Regions from separate parts of the Cellulomonas shaoxiangyii genome, predicted to be linked through region 2. Evidence: riboswitches for the same ligand, from Rfam matches in the RefSeq annotation. Region 2 holds a riboswitch; each other region holds the start of a gene.
The links. Region 2 has a riboswitch for S-adenosylmethionine ahead of E5225_RS01170 (peptide ABC transporter substrate-binding protein). Riboswitches for the same ligand answer to the same signal wherever they lie in the genome.

Region 1 (10,315 bases), 140 kb from region 2:
GGCCGCCGCCGGCCCCGGCACCGCGACGGCGGCCTTGAGGCCCGCGAGGTGGAACCCCTTGGACGCCGAGTGCAGCGCCACCGCGTCGGGGATCACGGTCGTCGTCGGGACGAACGGCGCGTCGCCGACGACGAGCGGCGCGTGGATCTCGTCCGCGACGACGCGCACGCCGTGCCGGGCCGCGAGCTCGCCGACGGCGGCCAGCTCCGCGCGCGAGTGCAGCGTGCCCGTCGGGTTGTGCGGGTGGCACAGCAGGTAGACGGTGGCGTCCGCGAAGGCGCGGTCGAGGGCGTCGAGGTCGAGCCGCCCGTCGGCGCCCAGCGGCGCGTCGACGACGCGGCGACCGGCGTGCTGCAGGAACGGCCGGAACGGCGGGTAGACCGGCGGGTTGATGACGACGCCGTCGCCCTGCGCGGTGAGCACGCGCACGACCTCGACGATCCCCTGCATCACGTCCGGCACCTGCCGGGCCGCCGCGACCGGGACGTCCCAGCCGTACCGCTCGGCCGCGAAGCCGGCGAACGCCTCCGCGTAGCCGTTCCCCACCTCGTAGCCGGTGTCGCCGGCGGCCATCGCGTCCGCGACCGCGCGCACGACCGCCTCCGGCAGCCGCACGTCCATCTCGGCCACGAACGCCGGCAGCACGTCGGCCGGGTACGTCGCCCACTTGGCCGACCCGCGCGTGCGGAGCTCCTCGAGCGGGACGTCGAAGGGGGTTCCCATGCGCCGACGCTAGCCCCGCGTGGCGGGTCGCGGGGCCGGTCCCGACGAGTTCGGCGGCCCGCGCCGGTCGGTAGTGGCACGACCGACCGAGGACGGCAGGAGGCGCACGATGCGACTGACGGTGCACGAGTTCATGACGCTCGACGGCGTGGTGCAGGGCCCGGGAGCACCCGACGAGGACCCGCGCGACGGGTTCACCGCCGGCGGGTGGGTGGTGCCGTTCGCGGACGACCCGGTGTTCGGCGAGGTCGTCGGCGACTGGTTCGGCCGGACCGACGAGCTCCTGTTCGGGCGCACGACCTGGGAGCTGATGCGCGCGTACTGGCCGCAGGTGACCGGCGACGACAACCCGGCGGCGGTGCAGCTCAACGGGCGGCCCAAGCACGTGGTCACGTCGAGCGCGCTGGGCGGGGACTGGGCCGGGTCGGTGCGGCTCGAGGGCGACGTGTTGGAGGCGGTGACGGCGCTGAAGGAGCGCGACGGCGGCGAGCTGCAGGTGCACGGGTGCGCGCGGCTCGCGGCGACGCTGCACGCGGCGGGGCTGGTGGACGAGTACCGGCTGCTCGTCGCGCCCGTGACGGTCGGGCACGGACGCCGCCTCTTCGGCACGGACGCCGTGCCGCGCGGGTACGACGTCGTCGACCACCGGTCGAGCGCGCGCGGCCTGACGTACCTGGCGCTCACGCCGCGGCCCTACGAGGTCGCGGCCGCGGCGGTCGTCGACGGCCGGGACGTCGTCGTGCCGGTCTGACGCCGTCCGGCCCGCACCGACGACGGCGCCCGCCCCCGGTGCGGGGACGGGCGCCGTCGTCGTGCGTCCGCGGTGGTGGGCGCACCCCGGACGCGCGTCGCCGGGCCGGCGCGAGCGGACGCCGGCCCGGGCCGTCAGAGCGTCGCGCGGACCGTGCGCGTCGCCGCGACCAGGTGCTCGAGCGAGGGGGTGACCTCCTCGTAGCGGCGGGTCTTGAGGCCGCAGTCCGGGTTGACCCACAGCTGGTCGACGTCGATGGTGCGGACGGCCTCGCTGAGCAGCTCGGTGACCTCCGCCTCGCCCGGCACGCGCGGGGAGTGGATGTCGTAGACGCCCGGGCCGACGGCGCGCGGGTAGCCCGCCGCGGCGATGTCCCCGAGGATCTCCATCTTCGAGCGCGCCGCCTCGATGCTCGTCACGTCCGCGTCCAGGCCGTCGATCGCGTCCATGATCTGCCCGAACTCCGAGTAGCACAGGTGCGTGTGGATCTGCGTCTCGGGGCGCACGCCGGCGGTCGAGAGCCGGAACGAGCGCACCGACCAGTCGAGGTACGCCGCGTGGTCCTTCTCGCGCAGCGGCAGCAGCTCGCGCAGCGCCGGCTCGTCCACCTGGACGATGCCGATGCCGGCGGCCTCGAGGTCCGCGATCTCGTCGCGCAGCGCGAGGGCCACCTGGTTCGCGGTGTCGCCGAGCGGCTGGTCGTCGCGGACGAACGACCAGGCGAGGATCGTCACCGGGCCCGTGAGCATGCCCTTGACGGGCTTCTCCGTCAGGGACTGCGTGTACGTCGACCACGCCACGGTGATCGGCGCGGGCCGCGAGACGTCGCCCCACAGGATCGACGGGCGCGTGCAGCGCGAGCCGTACGACTGCACCCAGCCGTTGCGCGTGACGGCGAACCCGTCGAGGTTCTCCGCGAAGTACTGCACCATGTCGTTGCGCTCGGGCTCGCCGTGCACCAGCACGTCCAGCCCGATCCGCTCCTGCAGCTCGACGACGCGGCGGATCTCCGCCTTCATCTCGTCCTCGTACTGCTCGGCCGTGAGCTCGCCCTTGCCGAACGCCGCGCGGGCCCTGCGGATGTCCGGCGTCTGCGGGAACGAGCCGATCGTCGTGGTCGGCAGCGCGGGCAGCCGGAGGCGTGCGGCCTGGGCGCTCTTGCGCTCGGCGAACGGGCCGCGGCGGAACTGCTCGTCCGTGAGGCCGGCGGCGCGCTCACGCACCTCGGGCCGCACGACGCCCGGGGCGCTCGCGCGGCTGCGCACGGCGTCGGACGCGGCGAGCAGCTGCTCGTGCACGGCCTCCCGCCCCTCGGTGAGGCCCTCGGCGAGCACGGCGACCTCGCGGACCTTCTCGTCGGCGAACGCGAGCCAGGACGCGAGCGTCGCGTCGAGCGCCGGCTCGTCCTCGACGGTGTGCGGGACGTGGAACAGCGACGTCGACGTGCCCACCGTGACCGCGCGCGCCGCCAGGGTCTCGAGCCGCTCGAGCACGGCCAGCTTCGCGTCGAGGTCGGCGCGCCAGATGTTGTGGCCGTCGACGACGCCCCCGACGACCGTCTTGCCCGCCAGGCCGCCCACGACGACGGTCGGCGCCTCGCCCCGGACCAGGTCGATCGCGATGCCGTCCACGTCCGTCGCGGCGAGCACCGGCAGCGCGGGGCCCAGGTCGCCGTAGGGCGCGGCGACGAGGATCGCGGGGCGGTCGGGACGCGCGAGCTCGGTGGCCAGCGCGCGGTAGGCGCGGGTCGTCGCCTCGTGGAGCGCCTCGGCGGGCACGCCCACGGAGTCGGACACGAGCGCCGGCTCGTCGAGCTGCACCCACGTCGCACCGGCCGCCGCCAGCTCGGTGAGCAGGCGTGCGTAGACGGGCAGCAGGTCGTCGAGGCGGTCGAGCGGGTGGAAGCCCGCGGGCGCGTCCTCGCTCGGCTTGGACAGCGCGAGGAACGTGACCGGGCCGACCACGACGGGACGCGTGAGCACGCCGTCCGCGAGGCCCTCGGCGAACTCCGCCACCGGCCGGTCGCTGGCGTAGCGGAACGCCGTGCCCGGGCCGATCTCGGGGACGAGGTAGTGGTAGTTCGTGTCGAACCACTTCGTCATCTCGAGCGGGAGGTCGTCGCCGCGGCCGCGGGCGACGGTCGAGTAGCCGGCGAGGTCGAGGCGGCCGTCGGCGTCCTGCAGGTCCGCGAAGCGCGCGGGGACCGCGCCGACGAGCGCGGCGGCGTCGAGCACGTGGTCGTAGAACGAGAACGCGCTCGGGATCGCCGGGGCGTCCGTCGCGAGGCCGAGCTCGGCGAGGCGCGTGCGGGTGCGCCGGCGCAGGTCGGCGGCCACGGCCTCGACCTCGTCCGCGGAGGTGCGGCCGGCCCAGAAGGCCTCGAGCGCCTTCTTCAGCTCGCGGCGCGGCCCGATGCGCGGGTAGCCCAGCACGGAGCCGGCGGGGAACGCCGGGGCGGCGGTCGGGGTGACGGTGGTGCTCATGACGGGATACCTCGCGGTGTGGTGGTGGGCACGGCGGCGGGGTCGCCGGCGGGCTCGGGGGACGTCGTAGGACGGGTGGGCGCGGCGCGGTCCGCCGGGGCACGGCCGGGTGCCGGGGGGCCGCCGCGCAGGTCGGCGCCCTCGAGCAGGTCGAGGGCTGCCTCGTGCCTGTTGAACGTGTAGACGTGCACGCCCGGCGCACCGCCGTCGAGCACGCCGTTGACCAGGTCGACGCTCGCGCGGATGCCGCGCCGGTGGCGCTCGGCGGGGTCGTCGACCGAGCCGAGCAGGTCGAGGAGGGTGCGCGGGACGGGCACCCCGGTGAGCTCCTGCACGCGCTCGAGACGCGCCGGGTCGGTGGTCGGGATGATGCCCGGCACGATCGGGATGGTGACCCCCGCGCGCCGCGCCTCGGCGACCAGGCCGAGGTACGCCTCCGCGTCGAAGAAGACCTGCGTGATGGCGAAGTCGGCACCGGCCTCCTGCTTCGCGAGCAGCGCCTGCACGTCCTGCTCGCGCGTGCCGCCGGTGGCGTGGTTGCCACGCGGGAACGCGGCGACGGCCACCGACAGCGGCCGCACGCGCGCCCGGACCGCCTGTGCGGGGCTGCCCGCGCAGCGCCGCCGCTCGATCTCGCGCAGCAGCGCGACGAGCCCGGCCGCCGTGTCGACGCCGTCCGGGTGCGGCTGCCAGTCCGTCTGCCCCGCGGGCGGGTCGCCGCGCAGCGCGAGGAACGAGCGCACGCCCTCGTCGAGGAACTCCTCGACGATCGTGGCGACCTCCTCGCGCGACGTCCCCACGCAGGTCAGGTGGGCGATCGGGTTCAGCGTCGTCTCGCGCAGCAGGCGCGTCACGAGCGCGCGCGTCGTCTCCCGCGTGCGGCCGGAGGCGCCGTAGGTGACGGACACGAAGTCCGGCTCGGCGGCCTCGAGCTCGCGCACGGTCCGCCACAGGCGGGGCGCCGCGTCGAGGTCCCGCGGGGGGAACAGCTCGAAGGACACCGTCGGCCGGTCCAGCGCGGCGGCCGGCTCGCTCCGCCGGCGGGCGGTGCGCGGCGGGGCCTCGACCGCCGCCGCGGGTGGCCGGGTCCCGGTCACGGCGGTCATCGGGCGGTCCCGGCCGAGGTGCGGCCGGGAGGGGCTGCGCCGGCGTCCCCGGCCGGCGCGGGGCCGTCCGAGGGGTCGGCGGCGTGGGTGGGCACGCTCATCGTCACTCCATCGTTCCTGGCGGAAGCACCCACACCCTCAACGTGGAGGGGGGTTGCTGCGGCGTCGCTGAGCCAGGTCTCTCGGCCGCTCTGGATGGTCGAGGGGAGCGTATCCAGCGTGACCGGATGGCGGACAGAGGTGACCGTTGGGTGAGACGACCGGTTCCGCGGTGCGGTCGTGCGCCTGGGACGACGGGCGGGTGCGCCGGGGAGCGGGGTCCGGGGTCGGGGGTGGTGTCAGCGCTCGCGGCGGTGCAGCGACTGCGCCCGCTGGTCGCGCGGATGGCGCGGCCGCGGTACGCCGTACCAGGCGGTGGGCGAGCCGGCGGGCACCGACAGGAGGCCGTCCTGCACGGCCTCGAGGACGCCCGGGTCGGGCGTCGCGCACGACTGCCACGCGTCCTGAGCGGCGCGCACGGCGTCGTGCCGCCCCTGGCCGTCCCGCTGCTCCGCCATGCCCGGCACCCTAGTGCGCGCCGCGCGTCCGGGTGAGCCGTCCGGGCGCGGTGTCACCCCGCCGGAGCAGCGTCGTGGCCCGGGGCCGTCCCGTCCGCCGCGGTCCGGTCCCCGCCGCCCGACCGCGCCCGGGAGGCCACCACCGGGCACGTCGCGAGGTGGTCGTCGACGACGCCGCACGCCTGCATCGCGGCGTAGGCGGTGGTCGGGCCGACGAACCGGAAGCCGAGCGCGCGCAGCTCACGCGCGAGCGCGGCCGACTCCGGGGTCCGGCCCGGCACGTCCGTCCACGTCGTGGCGCGGGGGCGCGGGCCGGTGGGCGCGTGCGACCACAGCACCTCGTCCAGCGTGCGGCCCGCCGCGTGCAGCGCGAGCGTCGCGCGCGCGTTCGCGACCGTCGCCTCGATCTTGGCCCGGTTCCGCACGATCGCCGCGTCGGCGAGCAGGCGCGCGACGTCGGACTCGTCGAACCGTGCGACCACCTCGGGGTCGAACCCGGCGAAGGCCGCGCGGAAGGCGGGCCGCTTGCGCAGGATCGTGATCCAGGCCAGCCCGGACTGGAACGCCTCGAGGGCGAGGCGCTCGTACAGCGCGTGCTCGTCGTGCACCGGGACGCCCCACTCGTCGTCGTGGTAGGCGGCGTACAGGGGGTCGCCGTCGCCGAAGCAGCGGCCGGCGACGAGGGGCCGGTCGGCGTGCGCGGCGGTCGGGGCGTCCGGCGTCGGTGGCGTCATGCCGGGATCCTGCCTGGCGCCGGTGACGTCGTCGACGCGCGTCCTGGCGCCCGGTGCGCGCCGGCGCGACGCCGCGGGCTGAGGGCGGCTCGGTGCCCGCCGCCGCGCGTCACGGCCGTGCGGACCGGGCGACGAGCGCCGCGATCCCGTCGAGGATCATCGTGGTGCCGAAGTCGAGCCCAGCGCGGTCGGTCGGCTCGGCGGTCGGCTCGCCGGCCGGCCGGTCGAACGCGCCGCCCGCCACGGCCCGCGCGAGGGCCGGGTGCTCGTCGGGCGACACCAGCCGGGCGATCAGGGCGTCGGGGTCGCCCTGCCCACCCCCGGCGGCGGCCACCTGTCGCTGCCGTGCGGTGTAGGCGCTCTCGAGGCGCGCCCAGTCCAGCTGGTGGCTCGCGAGCACGCCGACCGCCTCGACCTTGTGGGCCTCGGGCACCTGCGTGTCCTCCAGGCACGCGAGCATCGCGTCCATCCACGCGAGCCGGTTCGGGCCCAGCGCGAACAGCACGGCGGGCAGGTCCGCGAACCACGGGTGGGCGGCGAGGGTGGGTCGCTGAGCCTCGAGGAGGGTCTCGAGGCGCGCCCGCCAGTCGCCCGCCTCGGGCCCGACGGGCGTCGGCGGCCCGGCAGCCCGGTCGACCATGAGCATGAGCAGCTCGTCCTTGCTGCGCACGTGCCGGTAGAGCGACATCGTGGTGAAGCCGAGCGACTGCGCGACCCGCGCCATCGACACGGCCTCGAGCCCCTCGGCGTCCGCCAGTGCGACGCCGGCGTCCGCGATCCCGTCGAGCGACAGGCTCGGCCGCGGTCCGCGCCGCCCGGGTGCGGGGCGTCGCCACAGGACGGCGACGTCGGGAGGCAGGCCCGCGGGCTCGCCCGGCGGTGCGGGCGCGACGGGGCTCTCGCCCGCCGGGCCCTCGGCGCGCCGGTCGGGTTCGGGGCGCGCGGCGCCGTCCGTGTGCTGGTCCATTGACGACCGATCCTATGACTGTGTATGACATACACAACGAGTGTGCGGCATACACAGAATCGAGGCGGCGATGGACGAGGCGATGATCGCGGCGCGCGGGCTGCGCAAGGCGTACGGCGGGCGGGCCGTCCTGGACGGGGTCGACCTCACCGCGCACCGCGGGCAGGTCGTGGGCCTGCTCGGGCCCAACGGCGCCGGCAAGACGACGGTGGTGCGGATCCTGTCCACGCTCGTGGCACCCGACGGCGGCGCGGCCCGCGTGGCCGGGTTCGACGTGGTGCGCCAGGCCGCCCGTGTCCGCGGCGCGATCTCGCTCACCGGTCAGTACGCGGCCGTCGACGAGCTGCTCACCGGCGAGGAGAACCTGCGCCTCGCCGCGCGGCTCGCGCACCTCCCCCGCGGTCAGGTGCGCGGGGACGCCGCGGACATGCTCGAGCTGTTCGACCTGACGGACGCCGCGCGCCGCACCGTCCGCACGTACTCCGGGGGCATGCGCCGCCGGCTCGACCTCGCCGTGAGCCTGCTGAGCCGGCCCCAGGTGCTCTTCCTCGACGAGCCGACCACCGGCCTCGACCCGCGCAGCCGCAACGCGCTGTGGGACGTGGTCCGGTCCGTCGCGGCGGCGGGCGGCACGGTCCTGCTCACCACGCAGTACCTCGAGGAGGCCGACGCGCTCGCCGACCGCGTCGTGGTGATCGACCGCGGCGTCGTCATCGCGGAGGGCACCGCCGCACGCCTCAAGTCCGCGGTCGGCTCGGCGCACGTCGAGGTCGTGCTCGCGGACGGCACGACGCGGCGCACGGCGACCGACGGCTCGGTGGCGGACGTGCGCCGGATCCTCGCCGACGTCGAGCAGCGCGCCCTCGACGTCGTGCACTGGCAGGTCCGCACCCCCACGCTCGACGACGCGTTCCTCGCCCTCACCGGCCAGGACGCCCGCCCCGGGCCGCGCGCCGTCCCGCCCGCCCTCGTCCCGCCCGCGTCCGCCCCGGCCGCCCCCGCCCCGCCCGCCCTCGTCCCGCCCGCCCAGGAGCCCCGATGACCGCCGTCGACCTGACGCCCCGCCCCGTGCCCGCGCCGCCGCGCCCCGGCGACGTCCTCCGCGACACGCTCGCCCTCGTGGGACGCAGCCTGCGGCGGTCCACGCGGCAGCTCGACACCCTGCTGCTCGCGGTCCTGCTGCCCGTGGTGCTGCTGCTGCTGTTCGTCTACGTGTTCGGCGGCGCGATCAGCTCCGGCATGGCGTACGTCGACTTCGTCGTGCCGGCGATCGTGCTGCTCACGGCGGGGTACGGCGCGGCGACCACGGCGGTCGACGTGGCGAGCGACATGACGAACGGGATCGTCGACCGGTTCCGCAGCATGCCCGTGCCGGCGGGCGCCGTGCTCACGGGCCACGTCGCGGCGAGCCTCGCCCGCAACGTCGTGTCCACCGCGCTCGTCGTCGCGGTCGCGCTGCTCGTGGGCTTCCGCCCGGACGCGTCCGCCGGACGGTGGCTGGCCGCGCTCGGCGTCCTGCTCGTGTACGTGCTCGCCCTCACGTGGGTCGCCGTCGCGATCGGGCTCGTGGCGTCCGGGCCGGAGGCGGCCAGCGGGTTCACCTTCGTCATCATGTTCCTGCCGTACGTCTCCAGCGCCTTCGTGCCGGTCGGCACGATGCCGTCGGTGCTCGCCGCCCTGGCGGCGGTGAACCCGGTGACACCCGCCGCCGACGCCCTGCGCGGGCTGCTCCTCGGGCTGCCGGCCGACGGCGCGGCCGTCGCGGCGGTCGCGTCCTGGGGGGCCCTGCTCGTGGTGGCGCGCGTCGTCGCCGGCGCCCTGTTCCGCCGCCGGCGCTGACGCCCGCCCCGGGCGCGGCCTACAGCTCGGCGAGCGCCTCGGGGGACTCGGGCAGGGTCTGCCCGCCGTCGACGACCAGGCCCTGCCCCGTCACGTACCGGGCACCGTCGGACGCGAGGAACGCGACCGCCGCGCCGATGTCCTCGGGCTCCGCGAGGAAGCCCAGGGGCACCGACCGCGCCATGCGCGCCATGTAGTCCTCGCCCAGCGCGCGCAGCCCGGGCGTCAGCACGTTGCCCGGGAGCACGGCGTTGACCGTGATCCCGGCGCGCGCCAGCTCGATCGCCGCCGTGCGCACGAACCCCAGCTGCGCGGCCTTGGTCGCGCCGTAGTGGGCCCAGCCCGGGTAGCCGGTCAGGTTGCCGGTGATCGAGCTCGTCACCACCACCCGGCCGCGGCCGGACGCTGTGAGCGCCGGAACCGCCGCCTGCACGGCGTGGATCGTGCCCTTGAGGTTGACGTCGACGATCCGGTCGACGTCCTCGTCGGTCATGTCCGCGACGCGCGCCTGCGGGTAGATGCCGGCGTTCGCGGCGAGCACGGACAGGCCGCCCAGGTCGGCCGCGACCCGCTCGACGACCTCGCGGCAGGCGGACGCGTCCCGCACGTCGAGGACGTGGGCCGTCGCGCCCCGCGCGCGTGCGTCGGCGCACTCGTCCTCCGTGAGACCGGTGACGACGACCCGGGCGCCGTGCGCCGCCAACGTCTCCGCGATGCCGCGCCCGATGCCGAGGGTCCCCCCGGTGACCAGTGCGGTGCGACCCTCGAGCAGTGCGGCCATGACCGGCCCTCCCTCGCGGCGGTGGACGCCGTCCTCCTCGACTGTCGCGCACGCGCGCCCGCACCGCACCCCGGCGCGACGGCGCCGCGCGTCGCCCGTTCGCCACGCCGGCACGCCGGCCGGCGCACCGCGCCCTACGCTCCCGGCATGGCCCACCCCACCGCCGAGGTCCCCGCCGGCTCGCCCGTCGCCGAGCCGCCCGTCGTCCGTCGTCAGGTCGTGGCCTGGGCGGCGTGGGACTGGGGGTCGGCGGCCTTCAACGCCGTCGTGACCACGTTCGTCTTCACCGTCTGGCTCACGGGCTCGTCGTTCGCGGAGCCGGGCGCCGACGTCGACGCCGTCACGGCGCTGCACAGCCAGTGGCTCGGGTGGGG
Region 2 (10,315 bases):
GGGTACTCGCACGTCACGACGGTGACCGGGACCCGGTACCGAGCGGGCGAGTCGGACAGCTGCTGGGGGTCCGTCGCGGCCGCGGCCGGGATCGGGCGCGCGACCGCCCGGAAGCGCTCACGCAGCGTGTCGTCCAGACCGATGAGATCGCGGTCCTCGAAGAACTCCCACGGCGGCAGCGGGATCGAGTCGCCCTCGGCCGGCAGCTCGTCGTTGATGACGCTGCCCTGTCCGGTCGGCCAGCTGTCCGTGTAGATCGCACGCCGCACCCGGTCCGGCCGCGCGTCGACCACGGCGTGGATCACCGCGCCGCCGCCGGAGTGCCCCACGAGCACCACGGGCCCGTCGACCGAGTCCACGAGCGCCACGACGGCGTCGACCCAGTCGCGCAGCCCGAGGGAGGCGTGCCGGGCGACCTCCGAGCCGTCCTCGAGCCCCGGCAGGGTCACGGGGTGCACGCGGTGGCCCGCGGCGACAAGGGGTGGCGTGACCGCGTCCCACGACGACGCGTCGAGCCAGAAACCGGGAACCAGGATGACGTCCATGGCGGTGACGTTACGGGCGCCCACCGACATCTCGGACGAACCCTCCCCAGCCGCACGGCCGGGCCGACCCCAGCCCTCGAGCCGAGCCGACCACAGCCCCGCGGCTCAGCGCGGCTCAGCGCGGCTCCGCCCCGCCGCGCCCCCGGTCGGGCCGCCGAAGGGGCCGTCCGCGCAGCTGCGGCACCGTCCGCGACCGCACCTGCGGCATCGTCCGGCCCGCCACCGCGTCACCGGCCGGCCCGTCGTCGGCGCCCGGGCCGACGAGCGAGTCGAACACCTCCGCCGCGAGCGCGTCGGCCTCGGCGGACACCCGCGCGAGCATGTCCCGGCGGGCAGGTCCGCTGCGCGTGAGCGCGAGGTCGAGCGCCTGGCGCAGGTGGTCGGCGCGGCCGTCCCACGCCTCGGCCTGCACCGGGTCCACGGGCTGACGGTCCGCCGCGAGCCGGGTGACGAGCTCGATCGTCGCGTCGATCTGGCCCTCCGGGGACCGCCGCCGCTGCGCGGCGAGGACCGCGTCGCTCCACGTCTCGACCCGGCGCCGGACCGGCCCGGCGATCTCGGGGTGCGCCTTGAGGTAGGCCGTCACCTGGCCCGACGCGGCCACGACCATCGGTCCGTACCGCCGCACCATCGTCCACAGCCGCTTGCCGTCGGTGGCCACGTGCCCTCCCGCCTCGTCCCGCTGGTCCGCCCTTGGTGGCCGCCCGCGACGACCGTCCCGTACCCGCCCTGCGCTGCCGCCCGATCACCTGCGGCGATCGCCTGCGCCGATCATCTGCGCCGATCATCTGCCGGGCACCACCCTGCCCCGCACGGCACCGCGGCGCACCCGATGAGTCGGCGCGCCGCGGGACGTCTGCCCCTCTGAGCGCGCACGCCCTGTGCGCCCGCACCCCGGGAGCAGCCATGACCGTCACCCTCAACCCCTACCTCGGCTTCCGCGGCGAGGCCCGGGCGGCGCTCGCCTTCTACGCGTCCGTCCTCGGCGGCGCACCGGTGATCACGACGTTCGCCGAGGGCGGCATGCCGCACGACCCCGAGCACGCGGACGACGTGATGCACGGTCAGCTCGACGTCCCGGGCGGGCTGACCCTGATGGCGTCGGACGCGCCGGCGGACATGGACGTGCCCACGGAGTCGTCGGTGACGATCTCGCTGAGCGGCGGCCCCGACGACGCGGACACGCTGCGCGGCTGGTACGCGGGCCTGTCGGCCGGTGGCTCGGACGTGCTGCCGCTGGAGCGGGCGCCGTGGGGCGACGACTTCGGCATGTTCACGGACCGGTTCGGCACGGGCTGGATGGTCACCATCTCGGGCCTGGGGCCGCAGGAGGGCTGAGCGCGCCGCCCGAAGGGTCCCGTCCGGCGCGTCGAGGGGTAGCGGGTGCACGACAAGATGTAGTACACCTACTACATGGCGACGACGACCGAACCAGCGATCCGCGTGGCCGGGCTGCGCATGGCGTACGGGCGCCACACCGTGCTCGACGACGTCTCCTTCGACATCGACGGCGGCGTCGTCGCCCTGCTGGGGCCCAACGGCGCGGGCAAGACGACGACCGTCGAGATCCTCGAGGGGTTCCGCCGCCGGGACGCGGGCACCGTCCGCGTCCTGGGCGCCGACCCGGAGCACGCCGACGAGACGTGGCGCGCGCGCGTCGGCGTCGTGCTCCAGTCGTGGCGGGACCACAAGCGGTGGCGGGTGCGCGAGCTGCTCGACCAGCTCGCCGCCGCCTACCTCCCCTACGCGGCCGGCCGCGCACGCGGGCCCCGCGACACCGACGACCTCCTCGCGCGCGTCGGGCTCACCGCGGTCGGCGCGCAGCGCGTCGGGACGCTGTCGGGCGGCCAGCGCCGGCGCCTCGACGTCGCCGTCGGGCTCGTCGGCCGCCCCGAGCTGCTGGTCCTCGACGAGCCGACCGCGGGGCTCGACCCTGCCGCGCGCCGCGAGTTCCACGAGCTGCTGCACGAGGTCGTCGACGACGACGGCACGCTCGTCCTGCTCACCACGCACGACCTCGCGGAGGCGGAGGTCGTCGCGGACCGGATCCTCGTGCTCGCGGGCGGGCGGATCGTCGCGGACGGCAGCCCCGACGCGCTGGCCCGCGCCGTCGCCGGCCCCAGCGAGGTCCGGTGGACGTCGGGCGGTGTGCGGCACGTCCACAGCACCGACGACCCCGTCGGCTTCAGCCGCGGGCTGCTCGCCGGGCCGGAGCCCATCGACGAGCTCGAGGTGCTGCACGCCCGGCTCGAGGACGCCTACCTCGAGATCGTGCACCGGCACGAGGCCGACGAGGCGGCGGCCCCCGCAGCCGCCGACGCAGCGGACGCCGGCCCGGCGGGCACGCCGTCCCGCACACCCGCGCACCGGACGGGGGCCCGGCGATGACCGCTCCCCGCACCGCCCCGCACGGTCGCACCGCCCACCCGCGCCCCGCCCCGCGCGCCGCCGGACCCCGCGCGTGGTCCGTCCGGCTCGGGATCCGGCGCGGCGTCACCGAGTTCGGGCACATGCTGCGCACGCCCGAGGACGTCGGCTGGAACGTCCTCATCGGCGTCGCGCTGCTGGTCTACCTGTGGACGCAGAAGGACACGCCCGTGCCGGGGGCCGACGGCCTGACCGTGCCCGCGCTCGCCCTGGCGGGCATCCTCGCGGCGACCATCATGTTCGGCATGACGCTCGGACCCGCGTTCGCCCTGGCCACGGAGGTCGAGGACGGCACCGTGCTGCGGCTGCGCGCCGCCCCGCGCGGCACGAGCACGTACACCGTCGGCATGCTGACGGCGCAGGTGCTCGGCACGCTGCCCATGCTCGCGGTGCTGCTCGTGCCCTGGCCGTTCCTGCTCGGCGACCCGATGCACCAGGGGCCGGGCGGCTGGGTCGCGCTGGTCGGCTGGCTCCTGCTCGGCACGCTCGCGATGCTGCCGGTCGGCGTCGTGGTGGGTGCGCTGTGCGGACGGCCCGCGCGCGTCCTGCCGTTCGGCGTGGCGCCGGTGGTGATCCTCGCGTTCGTGTCCGGAGTGTTCGGCCCGCCGACCGGCCTGCCCGGGTGGGCGCAGGGCACCGTGCAGGCGTTCCCGCTGTACTGGCTCGCGCACGGGATGCGGTCCACGACCCTTCCGGAGGCGGCCGAGGCGCTCGAGATCGGCGGTGCGTGGCACCCCGGGATCGCGGCGGCCGTGCTGGCCGCGTGGGCCGTCGCCGGGGTCGTCGTGGCGCCGCTCGTGCTGCGCCGGGTGACGTCGCGCCAGACCGCGGGGGCGATGGCCGCGCGCCTGCAGGCCCACCTGCAGCGGACGGCCTGAGCGTGGCGGAGCAGGGCGGGGAGTCCGTCCACAACCGCATCGCCGTGCTGCGCGCCGAGCGGGGCGTCAGCCGGCGCGAGCTCGCCGACGCCCTCGGCGTGCACTACCAGACCGTCGGGTACCTCGAGCGCGGCGAGTACGCCCCGTCGCTGCACCTCGCGCTGCGGATCGCGACCTTCTTCGACGTGCCGGTCGAGGTCGTGTTCTCGCTGACGCCGTTCCCGCGGATCGGGACGCCGGCGGCCACCTCGGGGGGGTGACCGCCGGGACGCCACGACCCGGCCCGGGCCGCCGCGACGGCGGACCCGGGCCGGGCCGGGGGGCGGGCCGTGGCGGCGGCCCCCGCGGTGAGCGCGTGCGCCGTCCGGTGCGTCCGGCCGTCGGACGCACGCGCCCCCGCGAGCGTCAGGACGGCGTCACGCGGCGTCGTCCAGCGGGCGGACGTCGTGGTCGTGCCGGCCCTTGCCGGGCCACCACGGCTTCCACGGCTTGCCCTGGTCCCCGGGGCCGGAGACGCCGTTGATCGCGGACGTGTCCTGTGCGAGCGAGAACGTCGCGAACGCCATGGCCTTCGTCATGATCCGCAGCGCCTCGTGGCTGACGTTCGTGATGTCGTCGGCGGGGGAGTGGTAGTTCGGGTCGTAGGGGATGCCGGCGGTGCCGCCGAACAGGGCGACCTCCGCCTCCGTCTTCGAGCCGTCCGCCCCGGTGAACAGGCCGGACGCCGGCACGCCGTTGACGATGAACGCCTGGTAGTCCGACCGGCCGGAGAACTCGGTGTCGACCCACGGCTGGCCGATCCCGTCGAAGTACCCGGTCAGCACGTCCTCGGTCTCGGCCGACCCCGCGGGCACGGCGACGGGTGCGGGGTACGTCGACTCGTCCGCGTCGTAGACGCCGATGATGTAGTTCGGCGATCCGACCATGTCGAAGTTCAGGTACGTCGCGAGGCGGTCGAGCTCCCCCTCCTGCGTCGCGAGCTCCTCGACGTAGGCGGTCGACCCGATCAGCCCCAGCTCCTCCGCGCCCCACCACGCGAACCGGACGGTGTTGTTGAGGCGCTTCTCGCGCGCCAGCTGCACGGCGACCTCGAGGATCGCGGCCGACCCGGTGCCGTTGTCGTTGATGCCGGCGCCCTCCTCGACGCCGTCGAGGTGCGCGCCCAGCATGACGACGTTGTCGTCGCGGCCCGCGCGCGTCTCGGCGAGGACGTTGAAGCTCTCGACCTCCTCGCCGTGCAGGCGGGCGTCGAGCGTGACCTCCACCGGCCCGGCCTGCGCCGCCGCGACGATCGCCTGCCCGTCCGCGAGCGACAGCCCGACCACCGGCACCGCGACGACGCCCTCGGCGCCCAGCGTGCCGGCGAACAGCCCCTCGACGTTGTTGTGCACCACGACGCCCACCGCGCCGAGGCTCTCCGCCGCGAGCGCCTTCGCGGAGAACGGGCAGTCGCCGCGGCTGACGACCGCGATCGCGCCCGCCGGGTCGGCGTCGCCCCACGCCTCGGCGGTGCAGCCGAACGGGTCGTCCGGGATCGCGGCGGGGGCCGTCAGCCCGCCCTCGGGCGTGTTGACCGAGAACGCCATCTGGTCCACCTCGTACGCCGCGCCGCCGGTCACGGTGAGCGTCGCGGCGTCGACAACCTCGCGGTCGAACGTGAACGGGTCGCGCCACGTGCGGTAGCCGGCGCGGCGCAGCGTCCGCTCGACGTACTGCGCGCTCGCCTCGTAGCCGGGGGTGAGCGCGGCGCGGTTGCCGTCGTTGCGGTCCGCGATGCGCTGGAACGCGTCGAGGTGGCGCAGGACCGCGCGCGAGCTGACCTTCTGCGCGAAGCGCTCGGCGCTGCCGCCCTTGCCGTGGGCCGCCGCGGGTGGTGCCAGGAGTGCCGTCACCCCGAGCGTCAGCGCGACCGCGCCGGCGAGGGTGGTGGTGGGACGTCGAGCGGACACGAGGTGCCCCCTTCTCCACGGTGAGGGGCGCCGGCCGGTCGGCCGGGCCGCGATGGTCACGTCGCCCGCCCAACGTAGGCGCCGGAGGCCTGCGACGTCACCACCCTGGATGACTTCCGCGTTACGACTCTGTGACGCGGGCCGCTGCGGGCGCGTGCCGTGGACCGTCGGCGGGGCCGCGGCACCGCCGACGTAGCATCCCGAGCCGTGACCACCCCCATCGCCACGACCCACGCCGGCTCGCTGCCGCGCACCCCCGAGCTCATCGCCGCCAACGCCGCCCGCGCCGCCGGCGAGCAGCGCCCCGACTGGGACGAGTTCCTGCGCGACCAGGTCGTCGCGCTCGTGCAGCGCCAGGTCGACCTCGGCATCACCGTCCCCGGCGACGGCGAGTACGGCAAGGCCATGAGCAGCGCCCTCGACTTCGGTGCATGGTGGTCGTACTCGTTCCAGCGGACCGGCGGGCTCGAGCTCGACACGTCCATGGCGTGGGCGACCGAGCAGCACCTCTCGTCCCCCGGCGACCTGCGCACGACCGGCTTCCTGCACCGCCGCGACCAGCAGCGCTTCACCGAGGCCTACCGCGACCCGGCGTCCGGCGTCATGTCGGGCGAGGCGCCGACCGGCTTCCCCAAGGCCACCGGCCCGCTGACGTACACGGGCCAGGCGGCCATCGCCGCCGACGTCGCGAACCTGCGCACGGCCCTCGACGCCGCCGGGGTCTCCACCGGCTTCCTCACCTCCATCGCGCCCGGGTCGGCCGCGCGCCTCGCGAACGAGCACTACGCGACCGACCGCGAGTACCTGTTCGCGTGGGCCGACGTGCTGCGCGAGGAGTACGTCGCGATCCTCGACGCCGGCCTCGTGCTGCAGCTCGACGACCCGTCGATCGCCGAGAACTGGGACCAGATCGAGCCCGAGCCGTCCGTCGACGACTACCTCGCGTTCACCGCGCTGCGCGTCGAGGCGCTGAACCACGCGCTGCGCGACCTGCCCAAGGACCGCATCCGGTTCCACCTGTGCTGGGGCTCCTGGCACGGCCCGCACACCACCGACCTGCCCATGAGGGACATCGTCGGCACCATGCTCCAGGTGCACGCCGGCGCGTTCTCGTTCGAGGCCGCCAACGTGCGGCACGAGCACGAGTACCGCGTGTGGGACGACGTGACGCTGCCCGCGGGCGCCGTGATCCTGCCCGGCGTGGTGTCGCACGCGACGAACGTCGTCGAGCACCCCGAGCTCGTCGCCGAGCGGATCGAGCGGTTCGCGGCGCGCGTCGGGCCGGAGAACGTCGTCGCGTCGACCGACTGCGGGCTCGGCGGGCGCGTCCACCCGCAGATCGCGTGGGCGAAGCTCGAGGCGCTCACCGAGGGCGCCCGCATCGCCGGCGCCCGTCTCGGCTGACGCCACCGACCACCGCCCGCCCGGCGCCCGCGTGCGGCGCGGCGTCGGTGCGCGCAGGGTGGGGGCATGACGGCGGGGGCGACGGCATGAGCGGCGACGGGCACCACGAGCCCTGGGGCGACGAGCGGCGGACGCGGCAGCTCGCACGGGTGCTGGTCTGGCTCGGCGTCGTGGTCGTGCTCGGGGCCGTGTTCGGCATCGTGTTCGTGCTCGCGAGCTGACCCACGGGGGATGCCCCGGGGGACGGGCGTCGGCCCTGACCTGCGCACCGCGTGACGCACGCCGCGCACCCGTCACGTGCTGGGCGCCCGTCCAGCATGTGGCGGGTGCGTGCTTATACTCCGGACAGGTCCTGAGTTCCGGCGACAAGCTCTGGCTGGCCGGGCAGCAACCCTCCGACCGCGACGGGGTGCTCCAGATGACGACCGGGCCCTCCCCCGGAGGGCAAGTGCGGCCCCGGACCGGGGCGCTGGTGAGCGACTCGAGGAGCGTGCGCGATGTCCTGTTGTACCGGCTGGTGAGCGGCCTCCTCCGCTGAGCCACGGCGCCCCCGCGCCGTCGTCCCCACGGCCCCCCTGCGGCCGGTGCTCCGCCGTCCGCGGCGCGGGCGAGCCGCCGCGCGTCCTCCCCGAGGTCCCCATGAACGTCCGTCGTCCCCTCGTCCGCGGGCTCGTCGCCCTCACCGCCGCGACCCTCCTGCTGAGCGCCTGCACCACCACCGGCGACCCCGAGCCCGGTGGGACCGCCGCCGCCGGCGGCACGGTCCAGGAGGCGACCGTCGTCGTCGCCCAGGAGCTCAACACGATCGACCCGCCGCTCGCGATCGACTCCAACTCCGCGATCGTCGTCAACAACGTCTACGAGGGCCTGTACCGCCTCGACGAGGCCAACCAGCCCGTGCCCGCCGGCGCAGCCGACCTCCCGGAGGTCAGCGCGGACGGCCTGACGTACACCATCCCGCTCAACCCCGACGCGACGTGGTCCGACGGGACCCCCGTCACCGCGCACGACTACGTGTTCGCGTGGCAGCGGGCGGTCGGCCTCGACAACGCAGGCGAGAACCAGAAGTACTACGGGACGATCCTGAACGCCGACGCGATCATCGCCGGCGAGCAGGAGCCCGACCAGCTCGGCGTCGAGGCGACCGACGACCACACGCTCGTCGTGACGCTCGCGGCGCCCGTCGCGTACTTCCCCTCGATGCTGGCCGTCGTGCCGTTCTTCCCGGTCAGCGAGGCGTACGTGACCGAGCAGGGCGACGCGTTCGCGTCCGACTCCGAGCACGCGGTCTACAACGGCCCGTTCGTGCTCGCCGACTTCGCCGGCCCCGGCATCGGGACCGACTGGACGTACGAGCGCAACGACGAGTACTGGGACGCCGGGTCCGTGCGGCTCGACTCGATCGCGGTGCGGGTCGTCAAGGAGACGACCACCGCGGTCAACCTCTACAAGAGCGGCGAGGTCCACCAGGTCGCGATCGCGGGCGCCCAGGTCCAGGCCGAGCAGGCCGACCCCGGCTTCGTCGCCGACACGACCGCGACGTCGGCGTTCCTCGGCTACAACCACGCCGACCCGGTGCTCGCGGACCCGCGCGTGCGCGAGGCGATCTCGCTCGTCATCGACCGCGAGGCGCTGACGGCGAGCGTGCTGGCCGACGGCTCGACCCCCGCGACCGGCCTGGTCCCGCCGGGCCTGGCCACGAGCCCCGACGGCGAGGACTTCGCCGACGCCGCCGGTGACCTGCTCACGACCGACGTCGCCCGCGCGCAGGACCTGTGGGCCCAGGCGCGCGCCGACCTCGGCGTGAGCTCGCTCGCGATCGACCTGCAGACGTTCGAGTCCGACCGCACGCGCGCCGTCGCGGAGTACCTGCAGGGCGCGGTGCAGGAGAACCTGGAGGGCGTCACGCTGGCGGTCACCACCAACCCGGTGGCGAACTTCCTCGAGAAGACGGGCTCGGGCGCCTTCGGCGCGTACCTCGTCACGTGGGGCGCGGACTACGCCGACCCGTCCAGCCAGCTCGGCCTGGTCCGGTCGGACGCCGGCACCAACTGGGGCGGGTACGCCAACCCCGAGTTCGACGCCGCCCTCGAGGCCGCGCAGGTCACGCACGCGACCGACGCCGCCGCACGCTTCGACGACCTGCTGCACGCGCAGGAGGTCCTCGTCGCCGACCAGGGCGTCACGCCGATCTACTTCCAGAGCTCGACGCTGCTGCGCTCGCCGGACCTCAAGGGCGTGGTGTTCCACACCGCCGGGCCGGCGTTCGAGTACAAGTCGGCGTACCTGGAGGACTGAGTCACGACGGGCTCAGCGCCGCGGCCAGCGCCGCGACCGCGACGAGCCCGGCCCCGGCGAGCACCCAGGGGGACCACCCCCGCGGCTGCCGCACCCGGCGCACCTGCCCGGGTGCGGCGGCCGGACCGGGCCGGCGTCCGCGCAGGACGCCGAGCTGGCCGGACGCCCCGATGGTCCGCACGGCGCCGACGAGCAGGAGCAGCAGACCCACGATGAACGCGACGTCCGACACGGCCCTCACGCGGCACCGCCGCGCGCCCGGGAGGTCGTCGTGAACCTGGCGAGGTACGTGGGCGGGCGCCTGGTGTACATGGCGCTCACGCTGTGGGTCGTCGTCACCGTGACGTTCTTCCTCATGCACCTGCTGCCCGGGTCGCCCTACGTCGACCTGCACAAGCTCACGCCCGAGCAGATCGCCATCCTCGACGCGCGGGCGGGTCTGGACCGACCGCTCCTGGAACAGTACGTGCTCTACGTGCGCAACCTCCTGACCGGTGACCTGGGCGTCTCCTTCCAGTTCAAGAACCAGCCGGTCACCGCGCTGCTCGCGGGGCGGATCGGCCCGTCCGTCCAGCTCGGGCTGCAGGCGCTCGTGGTCGGGACCGTCCTCGGCGTCGTCCTCGGCGTGGTCGCGGCCGTGCGGCGCGGGACGTGGCTCGACGGCGGGTCGACCGTGCTCGCCGTGATCGGCCGCTCGGTGCCCAGCTTCGTGCTGGCCGCGGTGCTGCAGTACGTGCTCGCGCTGCGGCTCGGGCTGTTCCCGATCGCCGGCTGGCGCGACCTGTCCTCGACCGTGCTGCCGACGCTCGCGCTC
Region 3 (10,315 bases), 370 kb from region 2:
TCGTCGCTCGCCGCGGGCCACCCGTTCGCCGCCACGGGCGGACGCATCGTCGCCACCATCGCCAAGGAGCTGCACCGCCGGCGCGCCGCGCAGGTCGCCGCCGGGGACGACTCCCCCGTGCGCGCCCTCGTGTCCGTGTGCGCCGCGGGCGGGCTCGGCCTCACCGCGATCCTCGAGGCCCCCTGACCGCCGGGTCGTACGCCCCCACCCCCCCGCGGGGCGTGCGGCCCGGCACCCTTTCTCCCGACGCCCGTGGCGCTCGTCCGCCCGGCCGGACCCACGCAGGAGCAGCGATGACCGACACGTACCTCGAGCTCGTCAACAGCGGCCTCACCAAGAAGCTCGCGCAGCAGCTCGGCCTGCCGCGCCCGGCACGCCTGCGCCGGCACCGGCCGGGGCAGCCGCTGCTGGACGGACCGGTGCTCGTGCTGGGCACCGGCCCGGACGCCGACGCGGTGGCGACCCTCCTCTCCTCGCCGGCCGGCGGACCCACCGCGCCCCTCGCTGCCGACACGCCCTCCGTGCTCGACGGCTGGGACCTCGAGGTGCACCGCCACGCGACGCCCGACGTGCGGTACGCCGCCGTGGTGCTCGTGCTCACCGACGTCGCGCACCCCGACGACCTCACGGCACCGGTCCTCGCCGCCGCGTCGACGCTCAAGACCCTGCGTCCCGGGGCACGCGTCGTGACGATCTCGCGTCCCGCGCTCGACACGGACGCGCCGGCGGTCGCCGCCGCGCGGCAGGGCGTCGACGGGTTCCTCCGCTCGCTCGCCAAGGAGCTGCGCGCGGGCGGGACCGGCAACGGGCTGGTCGTCGCGGCCGACGTACCGGTCACGGCGGCGAGCGTCGTGGCGGGGCTGCGGTTCTTCCTGTCCGCCCGGTCGGCCTTCGTGGACGGGCAGCTGCTCGAGGTGGACTCCGACGCGGGCGAGCTGCCCGCCGACTGGGAGCAGCCGCTGGCGGGCAAGGTCGCGGTCGTCACGGGCGCGGCACGCGGCATCGGCGCGGCGATCGCCGACGTGCTGGCCCGGGACGGTGCCACCGTCGTCGCGGTCGACGTGCCCGCGGCCGGCGAGCAGCTCGCGCAGGTGGCGAACCGGGTCCGGGGCACCGCGCTGCAGCTCGACGTCACCGCGGCCGACGCCGGCGAGCGGATCCTCGAGCACGCGCGTGCCCGGCACGGCCGGCTGGACGTCGTCGTGCACAACGCCGGCATCACGCGCGACAAGCTGCTGGCCAACATGTCCGACGACAAGTGGTCGTCGGTGCTGGCCGTGAACATCGCCGCGCAGCTGCGCATCAACGAGGCGCTGCTGACGTCCGGCGACTTCGTGGACGCGCCGCGGATCGTCGCGCTCGCGTCCACGTCGGGCATCGCGGGCAACCGCGGGCAGACGAACTACGCGGCGAGCAAGGGCGGCGTCATCGGCATGGTCCGCGCGACCGCGCCCCTGCTGGCGGCGTTCGGCGGCACGGCCAACGCGGTGGCGCCCGGGTTCATCGAGACCGAGATGACCGCGCGCATCCCGGCGGTCACGCGCCAGGTCGCGCGCCGCCTCAACTCGCTGCAGCAGGGCGGGCTGCCCGTCGACGTCGCGGAGGCCATCGCGTTCCTCGCGTCGCCCGCCGCCGGCGGGATCGTCGGCCGCACGCTGCGCGTGTGCGGGCAGAACATGGTCGGCCGGTGAGCGACGCGCGCGAGGTCGTGCTGCCCGCCGTCCCCGGGCTCGGCGGGCTGTACGGCCGCGGGGCGGCCGGGGCGGCACGGCTGGCGCTGCGCGGTGGTGGCTCGCGGCGGGTGCAGCGGCCCCTGCCGGACGTCGTCGACGCCGTCGACGGCGTGCGCGTCGACGCGGCGCACCTGACGGCCTACCAGCGGCTGCTCGGCGAGCCCGGCACGGACGCGCTGCCCGCCGGGTACGTGCACGTGCTGGCCTTCCCGGTCGCGACGGCGCTCATGGTCCGCGACGACTTCCCGCTCCCGCTGCTCGGGATGGTGCACCTGGCCAACCGGGTCGAGCAGCGGCGGCCGCTGGTGCTCGGGGACGTGCTGCGCGTCCGGGCCCACGCCGAGGCGATGCGACCGCACCCGCGCGGGACGCAGGTGGACCTCGTCGTGGAGGTCGCGACGGATGCGGCGTCGGATCGTGCGGACGGCGTCGCGTGGCGTGGCGTCTCGACGTACCTCGCACCCGGGCTGCGTCTCGCGGACGCCGTCGACGAGCCCGCCGCCGAGCGGACGGCGTTCGCGCCGCCGGCCCCCACGGGCACGTGGCGGCTCGACGGGGACACGGGCCGCCGGTACGGCGCGGTGTCGGGCGACCGCAACCCGATCCACCTGTCCGCGCTCACCGCCCGGCCGTTCGGGTTCCCGCGGGCGATCGCGCACGGCATGTACACGGCGTCGCGGCTGCTCGCGGACGTGGGAGCGGCACGCGGCGACGCGTTCGTGTGGTCGGTCGAGTTCGTGAAGCCGGTCCTGCTGCCCGGAACCGTGGCGGTCAGCACGCGCCCCGCCGACGGCGGCGGCTACGACCTCGCCGCATGGCACGCCCGCACGGGCAAGCCCCACGTCCTCGGCTCGATCCACCCCCTCCCCTGACCCTCCCTCCCCCATCCCCCGCTCGAACCCGGAGTTCCTGACCACCTCGGCCCCGCCGTGATCAGCAACTCCGGGTTCGCCGACGCGACCGGGGGTGAGGTCACGAAACCGGAGATCCTCGGCCCCGACGTGGTCAGGAACTCCGGTTTCGGCGGCGCGACCGGGGTGACGTGACGGTGTGAGCGGTCGCGTGCGGGGCGCCCGGGGGTGCCGCCGACGAATCGGGCCGTTCTCGGGCAGGGCGGGCTCACCCTGTGCCCCGGCCCGCGCACCGCCCTACGGTGGCGGGGACGCCCGTCGTCCGACGCCGCACCCGGCCACGGCGGGCCGCGAGGAGGCACCGTGAGCAGCACCCGGCAGATGGTCGAGGCCTACCCCGGCGACCCGTTCGCCCCCGTCGACGAGCTCGTCGCGTGCATCGAGGCGTGCCTCGCGTGCGCCCAGGCGTGCACCGCGTGCGCCGACGCCTGCCTGGGCGAGGAGCACGTCGCGGACCTGCGTGCGTGCATCCGGTCGGACGCGGACTGCGCCGACGTCTGCACCGCCACCGCGGCGGTGCTCAGCCGGCAGACCGAGCCCGACCTGCGCGTCGTCGCCGCGCTGCTCGAGGCGTGCGCCGTCGCGTGCGGGCAGTGCGCCGCCGAGTGCGAGCAGCACGTCGGCATGCACGAGCACTGCCGCGTGTGCGCGGAGGCGTGCCGGCGGTGCGAGGCGGCGTGCCGCGCGCTGCTCGCGTCCATGGCCTGACCTCCATGGCCTGATCGCCGGTCGCGGGACCGTCCGCTGTCGGCGCCGCGTGGCACGCTCGACCCGTGGACGCGACCGCCGACGACCTGCTGCTCGACGCCGACCTCGACGACCTGACCTTCGCCGGGCTCGACCTGTCCGGCCGCGACGCGTCGGGCGCCCGCTTCCTCGAGTGCGTCCTGACCGACTGCCGCGCGGACGGCCTGCGCCTCGACGGCGCGCGTCTGCTCGACACCGCGTGGACGGCGGTGCAGGCGGGCGAGCTCCGCGCCCGGTCCTCGTCGTGGCGGGACACGACGCTCACCGACGTGCGGCTCGGCGCGCTCGCGGCGTCCGGCGGCGAGTGGCTCCGCGTGCGCGTCGTGGGCGGGAAGATCGACTACCTCGACCTGCGCGGCGCGACGGTCGAGGAGGTGCGGCTGGAGCGCGTCACCGTCGGGGACCTCGACCTGGCGGGCGCGCGCGTCAAGCGGCTCACGGTCGTCGACTGCGACGTGCGACGGCTCGACGTCGGCAACGCCCGCCTCACGGACGTCGACCTGCGCGGCGCGCGGCTGCGGGAGGCGGTCGACGGCGTCGGCGGCCTCGCGGGCGCGACCGTCACGTCGGACCAGCTGCTCGACCTCGCGCCGCTGCTCGCGGCGCACCTCGGGATCCGCATCGGCTGACGTCGCCGCACGCGGCTCCCGGATCGCCGGCGTCGGCGGCCGTCAGGCGCCGGGGACCGTCGGCCCGGCCCGCTCACCACCCCGCGAGGCGCAGCACCTCCGCGGCGACGTCCTGCGGGGTGCGGCCGTCGGTCGCCACGCGGTGCACGTCGGCGCCCGCCTGCGCCTCCAGCCGCCTCGCGGCGGCGTCCGACCGCTGCGCGTGGGCGGTCAGCGACGCCCCGTGCTCGCGGCGGCCGAGCCGCTCGTGCGCGGTCGCGTCGTCCGCCGTGAGCAGCACCGACGTCACGTGCGGCCGGTCACCGACGGCCGCGGCGAGCACGTCGGCCTCGAGGACGCTGACCGTGTTGGTGACGACCAGCCGCCGGTGCCCGAGCGCGCGGTAGCGGCGCCACACGTCGGCGAGGTTCGCGGCGGCGACGCCGTGCTCCCACGGCGCCGGGTGCGCCAGGTCGAGCGCGTCGCCCTCGACGACCGCGTGCGGCACGTCCCGCGCCGTGAGCAGGTCGTGCACCGCCGACGCGACCGTCGTCTTGCCGACGCCCGCGCGGCCGCCGACGAGCAGCAGGTGCGTGCGGTCGTCCGGCACGTGGGCCCCGGCGAGCCGGGCGAGCAGGCGCCCCCGCACGGCCGGCCACTCGTCGGCCAGGACGGAGAAGTACAGCGACGCACCGCGCGTGCCGTCGGGGCGCAGGCGGTGGTCCCGCAGCCGCCCCTCGGGCACGGCCCCGAGCTTCGTCACGGCCGCGACCGAGCGGTGGTTGCGCTCGTCGACGCGGTACGCGACGCGCGCGACGCCCCACCCCTCGAACGCGTGCGCCATCAGCAGCAGCTTGCAGGCCGGGTTCACGTGCGTACCCCACACGGCCGGGGCGTACCAGGTGTGGCCGACCTCGAGCCGGCCCGCGGTGAGGTCGACGTCGTAGAACGAGGTCGACCCGACGACGCCGCCGGTGGCGTCCTCGAGCACCGCGAAGGCGTACCGGCCCGGTGCGGCGAGCGCCGTCGCGACGACGCGGGCCATGTCCGCGACCGTGCGCGGTGTCGGCGAGCTCATCCCGCGCCACACCGCGTCGTCGGTGCAGGCGAGGAGGTCGGCCGCGTGCTCGGCACGCAGCGGGACGAGGCGGACGCCGTGGCCGGTCAGGACGAGGTCGTGCTCCACGGCGGCAGCGTGCCACGGGCGCCGCCGCGCACTCGGCGGCGTCTCAGGCGGCAGGCCCTAGCGTGGCGGCACCACCGACGACGGAGGACGCATGACGCACTGGTCGATCGCCCTGCGGGACGTGCCCGCTCCTGACCACGCCGACGCGGTGATCGTCACGCTGCCGCCCGGCGCGCCGACAGACCCGGCGGTGTGGGCGCGCGAGATCTTCTCGCTCGCGACGATGCCGCGCTGGGTGCTCGCGGCCCTCGCGCTGCGGCAGGCGCTCGTGCCGGTGCTGCGCATCCCGCCCGCACCGCGCGCCGCGTTCGCCGTCGACGAGGTGGTCGGCGGCGAGGCGCTCGTCGCGCACGACGACGTCCACCTCGACTTCCGTTGCGGGGTCGCGGTGGACGCCGACGCACGCCTGGTGCGGGTGACAACGACCGTGCGCCTGCACGGGTGGCGCGGGCGGGTCTACTTCGCGCCCGTCCGGCTGCTGCACCCGGTGGTCGTCACCGCGATGCTGCGCCGGGCGCGGCGGCGGCTCTCGCGCTGACGACCGGCCCGGCGGCAGCCCTCACGCTGACGACCAGCCGGGTGGCAGCGACGTCGGTGCCCGCTCAGTCGTCGACGGCGGGCCCGCACGCGGCGGCCGCCGTCGCGGCGAGGTGGTCCAGCCCGCGCACCTCGACGAGCGGGCGCGTGTCGTCGACGACCGACCAGCAGCCGTCGACGACCTCGTACGCCGCCTGCGCACCACGGGCGACCAGGGCGGCGACGGCCGCGACGAGCCGGTCGACGTGCTCGGCGGTGGTCCCGACGCCGATCGACGCGCGGATCGCACCCTGCGAGGCGCCGAGGTGCGCGAGCAGGGGGTGGGCGCAGAAGCGGCCGTCGCGCACGCCGATGCCGTGCTCGGCGGACAGGTACGCCGCGACCAGCCCGGGGTTGAGGTCGGCGACCGTGAACGTGACCACGCCGACCGGGTCCGGCGAGTCGGGCCAGATGCGGGCGACGCGCACGCCCTCGATGCCCGTGAGCCCGTCGACGAGCCGCGCGCGCAGCTCCTGCTCGTGCGCCTCGAGCGCACCCGTGGGCAGCTCGGCGAGCGTCTCGCAGGCCTGCGCCAGCGCGATCGCGCCGATGACGTTGGGCGAGCCCGCCTCGTGGCGTGCGGGCGCGGGCTGCCACAGCGTCCGGTCGGGGCGCACGTCGCGCACCGCGCCGCCGCCGGCGAGGTACGGAGTGCCGGTGTCGAGCCAGTCGCGCCGCCCGACGAGCGCGCCGGCGCCGTACGGCGCGTACGTCTTGTGGCCGGAGAACGCGACGTAGTCGACGCCGGTGGCGGCGAGCGAGAAGCCGCGGTGCGGGACGAGCTGTGCGCCGTCGACCGCGACGCGCGTGCCGGCGGCGTGCGCCAGCGTGACGACCTCCTCCAGCGGCAGGGCCTCACCCGTCACGTTGGACGCGCCCGTGATCGTGAGCAGCGCGTACGGACGCCGGGCGAGCTCGTCGCGCAGCGCGGCGAGGGTCGCGGCGACCGTCGGCCGCAGCGTCAGGACGGTGGCCGTGCGGGTCTCCCCCGCGTGCGTCCCGGTGCACCGCTGGACCCACGGCAGCAGGTTGGCGTGGTGCTCGACGTCGAGGACGAGCACCCGCCCGCCGTCGGGCACGACGCCCGCGAGCAGGTTCAGGCTGTCGGTCGTGTTGCGCGTGACGACGCAGACGTCGTCCTCGCGCGCCCCGACGAACCGCGCGACCGCCTGGCGCGACGCCTCGAACAGGGCGGTGGAGACCTGCGAGAGGTAGCCCGCACCGCGGTGCACCGACGCGTACAGCGGCAGCACCTCGGCGACGCGCGCGGCGACCGACTCGAGCGCGGGCGCGCTCGCGGCGCAGTCGAGGTTGGCGTAGGTGCGGCTCGTGCCGCCGACCAGCGGGACCGTGGTGGACGCGCCCACCACGGGGAGCAGGGGACCGCGGCCGACGGCGGGGCGGGGCGCCGCCGCGGCGGACGGGGACGCGGTGCCCGACGCCTCGTCGGCACACGCGAAGAGCTCGGTGACGGTCGTCATGGCAGCCTCCTGGACCCGGGGACCCGGAAGGGAGGTCCCGCGCTTGCCGGCACCGGACGGCGCGCGGCCAGGTCGTCACCCGGGGCACCCCACCGCGGAGGAGGGTTGCCGGCCAGCGAGCCGGGGCTTCGCGCTGGCGCTCATGACCTGGCACGAGGATCCGCGCGCCCTCCGGCGGGTGTCAACGTGGGGGCACGGATCGTCTCTCGTTTTGAGACGTTGCTGCCCGTCAGTCCGTGGTCGACGTAGATCCGGTCGGCATCGACGCCGAGGCTCCGAAGCGCGTCCCGCTGGGCGGTCGCATCCTGCGATCTCGTCGAGACCCGGGCATAGCCGATCAGCAGTCCGCTCGTGCCCTCGCTGTCCGGTACAGCTCCCCCTGACCGGGCCTTTTCGGGGGCGGGTCTTTCGGGGACAGTGTCCTGCGCGGCGCTGTGGTCCACGAGCGGCCCATCGCGACTGTCCCGTTGAGCAATCCCCAAACGGGGCGCCAATACCCCTCGTCTCGCATGAGCACACGAGTGACCCAGCTCGCTCCGCCCAGGGGCGTCGAGTCTGCGACGCGGTACGCGCCACCCAACATCACTCCCCCGCGACGGACCTCCTGGGGCCGTTACGAGGCGCGCGCGTTCTTGCGCCGTCCGGTCGATGGCTCATATCTGCAGCACCCGCGGCTGCCACACATGGGTCACATGCGCCGAGACCGACGATGAGAGGAACGCTCATGACCCCGAAGACCCGCCCCGACCAGGCCCGATCGTCGATGACGGCGACTGCTGGCGTTGTCCGTCCTGCAACCGGACCTTCGGAGCCATCCGCCGGCGGCGCTGATGGACGCGCGCGCCAACTCACGGCTGGCGGCGCGCTAGGGCCGTACCAGCCCGATGTTGGCGTCGACTCCCCGATACTCACGGCATGGGTGGTATCGCTGAGGACGTGCGTCCCCCGTTGGCACGGCTGGCCGAGAGGGTGGTCCTGCAAGAACGCGACGCCTACGGGAAGTTGTTCGCCGCTGCTTCGGCGGCAGCGGAGGGCGCAGGGTCCGGGCTGTGGGCCGTCGACCAACAGCGTGCCGCGGGCATTGATGGTGCGGTGGCAGCGTTATCTTGGGCGAGCGATCACGTACAGCGTTGGAGCTTCTCTGTGCGTGACCACGCGGACACGCTCTTACTCCTGCTGCGTCATCAGAAGCTGCTGCCGGTGCCGGCATGGACGGTGAGCCGCGCCATCATGGAAGCGGTGCTTCAGACCTGCTGGTTGCTCGACGCCGAGGCGTCGTCCGAGACTCGGATTGCCCGGGCTGCAAGCATTCTACCGGCGGTGCTCAACGAATCGATTGTCTTACTCGAGCGGTTTGGCAGCAGCGTGGTGGACGAACTTGAAGAGAAGCGGCAGGCGCGCGCAGACCTCGAGTGCGTCTTGACCCAAGACGGGTTCCGGGTTGAGCGCGCGACGGACAAGCATGGGCAAGTCACGGACGCCATCGGTCGGGTTTGGTTCGCGGGCCAGTCAGCCTCGACACGGAACAACATCACCCAGCTAGCGGCGAAGTACGTGCCGGATGACCCGTGGCTCTATGGACTATTCTCCGGGGCTGCCCACGCCAAGCCTTGGCTGCTCATGGGGCTCAGCGACGACGTCGACGAAGCGATACGTTCCCTCGTGCTGCCGCTGCTGCCGATCAGTGATGCGTATAGCCGGGCCCTGTGCGGGTACTTCGACCTGGACGCTGAGCCGTACGTCCGGGCCCGACGTACTCGTCTGGTGGCGATGGTCGAGCGCGGCTCGTCGGTTCGAACTATCGATCGGTCCATCGAAGAGTCAGCATTTGGGACAAAGATGAGCGGTCTGCGGTACTACGAGCTCGGGCGCACCGAGAAGAGGTGATCCCCCGTCAAGGCAGCTCGTCGGGCACCGAACGAAATCGGGTCGTGCGTGACCGGCCACCGCGCCGGATTCGGCCTGTGGTTTCGGCCCCTTGCGCCCTGGGGTCTGACGTGCCGGGGCGGGGTGGCCGGCGACGATCTCTTCGGCCGCCGCTCGGCAGTTGTCGTAGCCGAACTAGTCCCCTGGTCCACGCGCGACCGTCGCCGCCTGGCAGTCAGCGCACGTGAGATGGCGCCAGCCACAGGCCACACCCGTTGACCTCGAAGCCCTCGCCATCGCGGACGCTCACGCTCACCTTGCCAGGGGAGAAGGAGACGAACGTTGTCATCGATGATGTCACCGCCGCCGGACGTGCGGGACCAGTAGCAGTTCTCTAGCCGTGGTGGCAGGCCAAGACGGTCTGGCTCCCGGCTGCAGGCATCTGCCGCCGTTGAGGCGCCCTCATCGGCACCGGCCCGCGGCGCGGCGCGTCGCCGCACGAGGCGTGAAGGGCGTTCTCGACGTCGACGCCGGGCGCTCGAGGACCGCCGGCACAGCGGGGGGCCGCAGCGACGCCCCGCGCCGCCGGTCGGAGGCCCACCGGAGTGGCGATCCAGCGCTCGAGCGCTACGCCGCCGGAACCGGGCTCGGCGGCACGCCGCACTGCGCTGACCGGGTGACAAGACGCGACGCGCGGCTTCGCGTACCGGGAGAAACCGCCCGGGCGGCTGGTCGATGTGTCGGCGCCTACAGGTAGACGACCGGCATGGCCTTGGACGAACTGCGGCATGCGGTGACCGATGGTGCCGACGGGACGGCGCACGTCGTGGCGCCGGCGGAGCGCGAGGACGCGCTGCGGCTCCGGATTGATCACCAGTTCTGGTGCACGACCCAGGCAGGAGGCTGCGGCCAGCAACTGGAGCTGCCGGCAGGGCCGGTACGAGGGCCCTACTTCCGGCACAAGCGCGGAGCCTCGCCATGCGCGCTACTCAGTTCCGGGCGGGACGTGGGTGGCGCGTACGCGCATCTGGCGTACCAGCGCGAGCTCATGGCGTGGCTGCAGGGGCAGGGCTACGTGCCGACGATCGAGCACACGTTGGACGGCGCAGGGCGCGCGGACCTGCACGTTGTGGTGAACGGGGTCGAGCACACCCTTGAGGTGCAGCTAACGGACCTTGGCAGCACGGCGTGGCGCGACCGAGATGAC

Region 1: linked by a shared signal. The riboswitch ahead of E5225_RS00470 (methylenetetrahydrofolate reductase) and the one ahead of E5225_RS01170 (peptide ABC transporter substrate-binding protein) in region 2 are both predicted to bind S-adenosylmethionine.
Region 3: linked by a shared signal. The riboswitch ahead of E5225_RS02755 (aminotransferase class V-fold PLP-dependent enzyme) and the one ahead of E5225_RS01170 (peptide ABC transporter substrate-binding protein) in region 2 are both predicted to bind S-adenosylmethionine.

The regions. Positions count from the first base shown of each region.
Region 1 covers NZ_CP039291.1:95,983-106,297, forward strand. The annotation lists gene E5225_RS00455 (MalY/PatB family protein) at 1-723, opposite strand, end outside; gene E5225_RS00460 (dihydrofolate reductase family protein) at 833-1,474, shown strand; gene metE (5-methyltetrahydropteroyltriglutamate--homocysteine S-methyltransferase) at 1,609-3,957, opposite strand; gene E5225_RS00470 (methylenetetrahydrofolate reductase) at 3,954-5,063, opposite strand; SAM riboswitch class I at 5,158-5,265, opposite strand; gene E5225_RS00475 (hypothetical protein) at 5,402-5,620, opposite strand; gene E5225_RS00480 (DNA-3-methyladenine glycosylase I) at 5,674-6,354, opposite strand; gene E5225_RS00485 (TetR/AcrR family transcriptional regulator) at 6,464-7,321, opposite strand; gene E5225_RS00490 (ATP-binding cassette domain-containing protein) at 7,392-8,363, shown strand; gene E5225_RS00495 (ABC transporter permease) at 8,360-9,160, shown strand; gene fabG (3-oxoacyl-ACP reductase FabG) at 9,180-9,941, opposite strand; gene E5225_RS00505 (MFS transporter) at 10,089-10,315, shown strand, end outside.
Region 2 covers NZ_CP039291.1:240,336-250,650, forward strand. The annotation lists gene E5225_RS01130 (alpha/beta fold hydrolase) at 1-545, opposite strand, end outside; gene E5225_RS01135 (hypothetical protein) at 661-1,206, opposite strand; gene E5225_RS01140 (VOC family protein) at 1,452-1,883, shown strand; gene E5225_RS01145 (ABC transporter ATP-binding protein) at 1,959-2,933, shown strand; gene E5225_RS01150 (ABC transporter permease) at 2,930-3,850, shown strand; gene E5225_RS01155 (helix-turn-helix transcriptional regulator) at 3,853-4,110, shown strand; gene E5225_RS01160 (M20/M25/M40 family metallo-hydrolase) at 4,267-5,799, opposite strand; gene E5225_RS01165 (cobalamin-independent methionine synthase II family protein) at 6,007-7,203, shown strand; gene E5225_RS18100 (hypothetical protein) at 7,290-7,424, shown strand; SAM riboswitch class IV at 7,552-7,660, shown strand; gene E5225_RS01170 (peptide ABC transporter substrate-binding protein) at 7,843-9,501, shown strand; gene E5225_RS01175 (hypothetical protein) at 9,503-9,742, opposite strand; gene E5225_RS01180 (ABC transporter permease) at 9,773-10,315, shown strand, end outside.
Region 3 covers NZ_CP039291.1:607,656-617,970, reverse strand. The annotation lists gene E5225_RS02790 (acetyl-CoA C-acetyltransferase) at 1-186, shown strand, start outside; gene E5225_RS02785 (3-oxoacyl-ACP reductase) at 294-1,691, shown strand; gene E5225_RS02780 (MaoC/PaaZ C-terminal domain-containing protein) at 1,688-2,605, shown strand; gene E5225_RS02775 (four-helix bundle copper-binding protein) at 2,966-3,352, shown strand; gene E5225_RS02770 (pentapeptide repeat-containing protein) at 3,418-4,020, shown strand; gene E5225_RS18190 (GNAT family N-acetyltransferase) at 4,094-5,185, opposite strand; gene E5225_RS02760 (DUF2867 domain-containing protein) at 5,277-5,723, shown strand; gene E5225_RS02755 (aminotransferase class V-fold PLP-dependent enzyme) at 5,788-7,242, opposite strand; SAM riboswitch class IV at 7,277-7,390, opposite strand; partial or broken gene E5225_RS02750 (recombinase family protein) at 7,437-7,586, opposite strand; gene E5225_RS02745 (hypothetical protein) at 8,158-9,129, shown strand; gene E5225_RS02740 (competence protein CoiA family protein) at 9,875-10,315, shown strand, end outside.